2 regions of the Paenibacillus amylolyticus genome follow, and region 2 is predicted to be linked to the other one. Evidence: predicted binding sites of a transcription regulator. Region 2 holds the regulator's gene; the other holds the start of a gene.
What was found. Region 2 encodes NrdR, which represses ribonucleotide reductase genes. Its sites were predicted from a motif close to AACACNATATATNGTGTT; they were not measured.
Positions count from the first base shown of each region.

Region 1: the regulator NrdR is predicted to act here: its motif matches at 1,935-1,952, upstream of V6668_RS10650 (adenosylcobalamin-dependent ribonucleoside-diphosphate reductase).

Region 1 is NZ_CP145892.1:2,340,166-2,344,115, forward strand. It holds gene V6668_RS10645 (DEAD/DEAH box helicase) at 1-1,511, opposite strand, end outside; gene V6668_RS10650 (adenosylcobalamin-dependent ribonucleoside-diphosphate reductase) at 2,014-3,950, shown strand, end outside.
Region 2 is NZ_CP145892.1:2,178,561-2,182,510, forward strand. It holds gene V6668_RS09920 (manganese efflux pump) at 1-342, shown strand, start outside; gene coaE (dephospho-CoA kinase) at 352-948, shown strand; gene V6668_RS09930 (lytic transglycosylase domain-containing protein) at 945-1,508, shown strand; gene V6668_RS09935 (alpha/beta-type small acid-soluble spore protein) at 1,591-1,812, opposite strand; gene nrdR (transcriptional regulator NrdR) at 1,929-2,396, shown strand; tRNA gene V6668_RS09945 (tRNA-Ala) at 2,582-2,654, shown strand; gene V6668_RS09950 (S-layer homology domain-containing protein) at 2,892-3,950, opposite strand, start outside.

The sequences.
Region 1 (3,950 bases), 160 kb from region 2:
AGAATATGTTCCTCAATGGTTCCAGTCGTGGATAAATTGAAGATGTTCACGTCATTTTGCTGTCCCAGCCGGTGTACCCGACCGATTCGCTGCTCTACCCGCATAGGGTTCCAAGGCAGATCAAAGTTGATCATATGATGGCAAAATTGCAGATTAATGCCTTCACCACCCGCTTCGGTTGCAATCATGGCTTGCACACGCCCGCGGAAGAGATCCATCATCCAGTCTTTTTTGCCTCGATTCATGCCACCCCGATAGGGTACAGCCGTAAGCCCATTGTTGCGGAAATAGTTTAGCAGATACTCCTGCGTGGCCCGGTATTCAGTGAAGATAATTACTTTTTCATTCATGTTCCGAACCAGCTCCATCGTTTTCTCCGCTTTGGTATTCTCCTTGATCGCTTTAATATGGGCAACGAGTTCCCAAATCTTGTCCCGAAGGGGAGAGTCCAGCGGAAGTTTCTTCGACAGATTAACAAGCGTCACGAATACAGCATCCCGACTGCTGCACACTTCACGCTGCAATGTAACAAGGGAGAGCATGCTGCTCAGGTTGCCGCCAGCTTCCTGGTACTGGTCTTTAACAAAGGAAGTCACGCCATCATAAAGCGCTTGTTCTTCGGGCGATAGTTGCAGATTCACGTTGGAGACGTTCCGTTTGGTAAATTGAACAGGGCCTTCGCCGCGGCGGTTACGAATCATGACTTTGGATAACTCGTTCTTAAGCTGTTCCTGATTTTTCGGAACCCGTTTGTCTACAACAAAGTTGGCCGCAAAGTCACCCTGACGACCCAGTTGACCGGGCTTCAGCAGGTTGATCAGATTGAACAACTCGCTCATATCGTTCTGCACAGGTGTAGCCGTGAGCAGCAGACAATACTTTTTGCGCAATTTCAGCATGAATTGATAGTTGGTTGTTTTCTTGTTTTTGAGTTTATGAGCCTCGTCAATAATAATCATGTCGTAGTCGGTATTCAGCAGCATATCTTTATGTGGGTCACGTTTGGCTGTATCCATGGAAGCAACAACCACTTCATTCTGCCAGGAATAGGCCTTTTTCTGAGCAATAGCAGGGATGCCAAATTTTGAATTCAACTCCCGTACCCATTGCAACACAAGAGAGGCTGGCACGAGAATGAGTACCTTGGATACGAGACCCCGAACCATATATTCTTTCAGAATGAGACCGGCTTCAATGGTTTTGCCCAGACCCACCTCATCGGCGAGAATGGCCCGGCCTGACATTTCAAATAATACTCTGCGAGCAGTGTCCATCTGGTGAGGGAGTGGGGTAAGGCCTTGTAGATGCTTGAGACATTGGATCTCGTCAAAATTGGGAATCAGGTTGGTCTCTTCGGCTTGAATGCCCAGTTGGAAGAGTCGATAATCCCCCCAAGGACCTCCTTTATCCAGTCGTGATTCTAATTGATTAATCCAAGTCCGATCAAATTCTAAAGGAACGGGCAGCTCGGCTACAGGTTGATTCGTGTGATGCGGGTTTTTCCGGTTCATGGTGTTTCCTCCCCTGCCATACGTGATGACGTTTTATTCGTAGGTAATAGTATGGACGAATGAGAGTCAGTTCATAACTATGTGGGTTCAAATAAGGAATATTTACACTTGTCACTCCGATGACAGAATAACCTTCAATCGCTGTTATCCCCAGATTTTTTTTGATTCCCTTGTCCAAAGGGGGAAAACCCGGGGATAGCGTATGCTTTCGATGCAGCTTTCTTTCAGAAAGCTTTTAGGCCAACGCTTCGCTTCTTCAGGTTATTTCTGTCCTCTCCGTTCTTGTGTAAAAAGTTTAGTTGAACCAATGTGAACTACAGTTTATTTACAAGAAGCTTGTCCGTGTATAGGGAGTCTATAAAATAAGGTCTGTGATAAAAGTCGCATGGAAAATCAATATATGGTGTAATATACTGTTTTTATATCACTATATGTGGTGTTTCGTCATAATTTACTTTTATAGTGAAAATGGAGCTTTATGCCGGGGAGGTTGAATGTAGCGATGAAATCGAACCAACGATCGTACCAATTAGAAGGACTTAGCGAAAAAATATTCCTGGACCGATACGCCTGGAAGGACGCTGATTCGAATCATGCCAAGGTCGGAGATGTGGTATTGGTATTAACGAAGGATGATCCGAAGTTCCCAACCAAGGAAGTGGGCGAAATCATAGAACGTCAGGGTCAGCTTGTACAGGTAAGGACTCGAAGCGGAGAGATGATTGAGACAAACGTGGAGAAATTGACACTCAACATAGAAAAAACTCCAGAAGAGATGTGGGACCGTCTTGCCAAAGCGATGGCTTCTGTAGAATCCACAGCTGATCAGCGGGCGAAGTGGGAGTCCAAGTTCCGCTCTGTGTTGGAAGATTGGAAGTTAGTACCCGGAGGCCGCATTGCTGCGGGCGCGGGGGCAAGCGATGAGCTGACACTTTTCAATTGTTATGTCATTCCGTCTCCGCAAGACAGTCGGGGTGGAATCATGAAGACTTTGACCGAGATGACGGAGATTATGGCACGTGGGGGAGGTGTTGGCATTAATTTGTCCTCTTTGCGTCCTCGCCGAGCGGTGGTGAAAGGTGTCAACGGATCATCCAGCGGTTCCGTATCGTGGGGCGGATTGTTCAGTTATACGACTGGACTGATTGAACAGGGCGGAAGCCGCCGGGGTGCGCTCATGCTGATGATGAATGACTGGCATCCAGATGTGCTTGATTTTATTACCGTGAAACAAACGATGGGGCAGGTGACCAATGCCAATCTGTCTGTATGTGTGAGCAACGCATTTATGGAGGCTGTCAAGCAGGACGGAGATTGGGACTTGGTTTTCCCCGATACGAACGATCCGGACTACGACATCGAGTGGAACGGGGATATGCAGCAATGGAAAGCCGCAGGTCATTCGGTGGTGCACTATCGTACACTGAAGGCGCGCGAAATCTGGCATACCATTATTGAATCAGCCTGGAAATCGGCAGAGCCCGGTGTGGTATTCATGGAGTACTACAACCAGATGTCCAACAGCTGGTACTTCAATCCGATTATCTGTACTAATCCTTGCGCAGAACAGGGTCTGCCTGCCTGGGGTGTATGTAATCTGTCTGCCATTAATCTGTCCAAATTCTACGATGAAACAAATCATGATGTGGCATGGGATGAACTGGCGGAAACCACTCGTATCTCGACTAGATTTTTGGACAATGTCATCGATGCAACACCATATCATTTTGAGGAAAATAGACTGAATCAGCAGCGTGAACGCCGGGTTGGGCTTGGCACCATGGGACTGGCAGAGCTGATGATTAAGCTGCGTATTCGATACGGCAGTCCTGAATCTCTTGTTTTTCTGGATAGACTGTATGGATTCATGGCGAAGGAGGCCTATCTGGCATCGGCAGAGATTGCAGCAGAGAAGGGAGCTTTCCCAGCTTTTGAAGCTGAACCGTATTTACAGAGTGGATTCATGAAAAACATGGTTGCGACGTACCCTGAAGTGGGAGAGGCCATCCGTAAACAGGGCATTCGAAATGTCACACTGATCACACAAGCGCCAACGGGAAGTACAGGTACGATGGTGGGCACATCAACAGGTATTGAGCCGTATTTCGCCTTCAAGTATTTCCGTCAAAGCCGTCTAGGTTATGATGAACAGTTCGTACCGATCGCACAAGATTGGCTGGATGAACATCCTGGTGAAGCTTTACCAGACTATTATGTGACGGCGATGGATTTGTCGGCTGAGAATCACATACGGGTGCAGGCAACGATTCAGCAATGGGTGGATAGTTCGATCTCGAAGACGGCCAACTGTCCGGCTGATTTTACAATGGAGGATACGGCTGAGCTGTACGAACTGGCCTTCGACCTTGGCTGCAAAGGAGTAACGATATACCGTGATGGCAGCAGGGATGTGCAGGTGTTGTCCACGTCGAAGAAGGA
Region 2 (3,950 bases):
CGAATGGTATTTACACTGGAGCTGCGCAAGCTGGGCGTTGTCATTCAGATCCTTCGCAGTCCCTCCAAGGCGGATATGGATAACTCGGGGAGTATATCTGCTCAAGAAGCGATGTGGCTGGGTATTGCCTTGTCTCTGGATGCGTTTGGAGCAGGTTTGGGAGCGGCACTTCTGGGATTCCCTACACTATGGACAGCACTCATTATTGCACTGTTTAGTGGGGCGTTTCTGTCACTCGGCATGAAGGTTGGCCTACGATTCTCAGCTCTGCGCTGGATGCGAAGACTGTCTGTATTGCCAGCGCTAATGTTAATGATTATGGGAATAATGAAGTTGTTATGAGGTGAAACGATGAATATAGGCTTAACCGGCGGGATCGCGACAGGCAAAAGCAGTGTTTCCGCCTATCTCGCCAGTAAGGGAGCGTTGCTCATCGATGCAGACGTTATTGCCCGGGAAGTTATGATGCCTGGGCATCCCGTGTTGGCCGCCGCTGTTAAGCGGTTTGGACAAGCCATACTGAACGAAGATGGAACAATGGATCGGAAAAAGCTTGGGAGTATTGTTTTCGAACAACCAGAGGAACGAAAGGCATTGGAGGCTATCACACATCCGGCGATCCGAAAAGAGATGCGCGAACGGGCTGCTGCATACGCGTTGCAACATCCGGATAAACTTGTGGTATCTGATATTCCTTTGCTCTACGAATCAGGTCTGGAGGACGGTTTTGAGGAAGTCATGGTTGTATATGTCCCGAGATCGGTGCAACGAGATCGCTTGATGAGTCGGGATGGAATGACTGCAGCACAGGCTGAGGCTCGAATGGATGTACAGATGGATATTGAGCGCAAAAAACAGCTGGCAGACATTGTTATCGATAACAGCGGCTTATGGTCTGCGACGGAACAGCAAATTGACTCATATCTACAGCGTAAGGGTTTGTTATGAGAATATTGCGTAAGAAACGTGTATTGCTGTTGATGTTTGTTTCCTTTGTACTGGTGTTATTTCTGAATACAAACTGGATGGCATGGTTCTATCCCATACATTATAAGGAAGAGATCCGTGCCCAATCTCAGAGTTATGAGGTTGATCCGTTTCTGATTGCTTCCATTATCAAGGTGGAGACCAATTTTAAGACAAGCAAGGAATCCAAACGAGGTGCCATTGGGCTCATGCAACTGATGCCGGACACGGCGAACTGGATACTGGAACAAGCCAAAATTCCCGACACTTCGCTGGAGGAATTAAAGCACGAGCCAGAACGAAATATTCAGTTAGGCACATGGTATCTGCGGAATCTGTCCGATCAATTTGATGGCAATGAAGCAGTTATGATCGCTGCCTATAATGCGGGTCCAGGCAAAGTAAACAGTTGGCTTAGAGATGGTGTATGGGATGGCTCGTTCGATACGGTGAAAGATATTCCGTTTGGTGAGACGCGTCACTATGTACAAAGAGTCATTTACTATTATAATCAGTATGTAAAGATCTATAATACGTTCTAAGTATATAAGTAGAAGCACAGAGCAGGCCGGTTATTCACCGGCCGCTCCATGCTCCTCTGTGTAGCGTATTACGATGCAGATATTATTGGTATTGACCTGCCAATTGCTGTTCTGCAATTGTTACCAGACGCTTCGTGATGTATCCACCGATCGAACCGTTCTCGTAAGAAGTCATGTTACCTTGGTATCCGTCTTGTGGGATGCTGATTCCGAGTTCTTGAGCAACTTCATATTTCATTTGCTCGAGTGCTGCGGAAGCTTTAGTTACCACCAAGTTGTTGGAGTTACCATTGCTTTGTGCCATTGCTGTTCACCTCCTCGCGGGTTGGTAAAAGTATTATGTGTCGGCAATGCGTTTTTCATTACAAAATCAGTACAGGGAATATGTGGTAAAAAGTAAAACGTGGGAAGTGATCTGTTTTGAAGTGTCCTTATTGCGGTTATATGGGTACCAAAGTGCTTGATTCGCGTCCGGCCAACGAAGCAAAATCCATTCGTCGTCGCCGTGAGTGTGAGCAGTGTGCCCGAAGATTTACAACGTTTGAGATGATTGAGGAGACTCCACTGATCGTCATTAAGAAAGATGGCAGTCGTGAAGAGTTCAGCCGGGACAAAATTCTCCGTGGGCTTATTCGTGCCTGTGAGAAACGTCCAGTCTCCGTAGAGACCCTGGAGATGATGGTATCTGAAGTGGAGAAATCTCTGCGTAATACAGCCGATGCTGAAGTTGAGAGTCGCCAGATTGGTGAGCTGTTGATGGAACAGTTGTTTCCAGTCGATGAAGTGGCGTATGTCCGTTTTGCGTCGGTATACCGCCAGTTCAAAGATATCAATATGTTCATGAAAGAACTGAAATCCCTGTTGTCCAAAGACGATCTGGAGGATTAGTGAAGTTGGTAAAGGGAGAAGAGCAGTCTGGAGTTCCAGTCCGTGTGTACCAGAGAAATCGGTTGTTCTTCTCCAATCACTTTGGATCTTGAGAAAGTGATTGACAGCGAAAGCTGGATTTTATATGATATAGGAGTCGCCTGTGGAACGTAGCAGTGTTGGACAAGTTATCTATTTCATATCCTGGGGCCTTAGCTCAGCTGGGAGAGCGCATCGCTGGCAGCGATGAGGTCAGGGGTTCGATCCCCCTAGGCTCCATAATCAAGAATGCCATCACATTATTGTGATGGCGTTTTTTTGTGCGTGAAATAAATCAAAACATGCATTAATTAATTAGAATTTTTTGGACTTGGGGATGAATATTCTAGATGCAAAAATAGAGGGTTTAAAGTCCTGACTGTGGAGTTGTCAAAAAAAGTACAGTTTGAAAACAAGGAGACCCTACCGGCTGGATATTGTCCAGTCGGTAGGGTCTCCATTTTTCTGTATACGCTTTCAGTCAGCCAGATATTCGACGAATCTTACAAAGATCGTGGCTACTTCGGCACGGGTGGCGGTGGCTTTGGGAGCAAAGAAGTTGTCCGGCTTGCCTACTACAATGCCGGTGCCCCGCAGCGCCTGAACGGCCTCCAACGCCCAAGAGCTGATCTCACTCTCGTCCGTGAAGGACTTAGCGTGGCTTTCAGGCAGCTCATAGCCCTTGTACTTCATGTAGTTGTATAGTATCACCAGCATCTGCTCGCGCGTCATCGGTGAATTGGGGTCAAACAGGTTTGCGTTTGTACCGTTGACTATGCCTTTTTCGGCCGCCCACTCAGCTGCCGCGGTGTACCATTGCCCGTCCGTCACGTCGTTAAAGCGGGAACTCGTGTAGCTGGAGAGGTTTACGTTCTCAAGATTGGCCAGTACCTGCACGAACATTGCACGTGTCATTGCGGTGCCGGGTGAGAACGTTGTGGACGTCGTGCCGTTGAAAAGATCGTATGTGTAGGCGAAATTTATATAGCTGTAGAACCAGTCGTCCATGTTGGCATCCCTGAAAGGATTGCCCGATATCACGAGGAAGCCCAGTGGGGTGGCGTCATCAACCGCCAGCTCCGTACCCTCACGGATGTTCAGCGACATGCCGTTATCTAAGCTAACTTTTGCGCCGCTCGGTCCTATCACAACCGCTCCGCCGCTCCGTATCTTCGATCCGCCATGGATATCCACACGGTTGCCGTTTGGCAGGTTCACATGCGCGTCTTTGCCGCCTACTGTAACCGTACCGTCGCTCGCGATCGTCGAGCCTCCCGAAATGGTCACTGTGCTGTTGCCGCCGGGTAGTGTCACTTCGGCGCTCTTGTCTGCCGGAATGGTTACCTTACCGTTTGAGTCTATCGTTGTGCCTTCAGGTACCTTAATCTTCGTCCCGCCTTTGGTCGCAATCTCGCCGCCACCGGGGAGGGTGGTGTTGCCGTTTTTGTCTGTGACCGCGGGCTTATCCTTCGGTGTATTCACTGTGTAGGTCGACTTCAACGTTCCAGCGTCTGTCCCGGTGCCCGTATTGTCGGT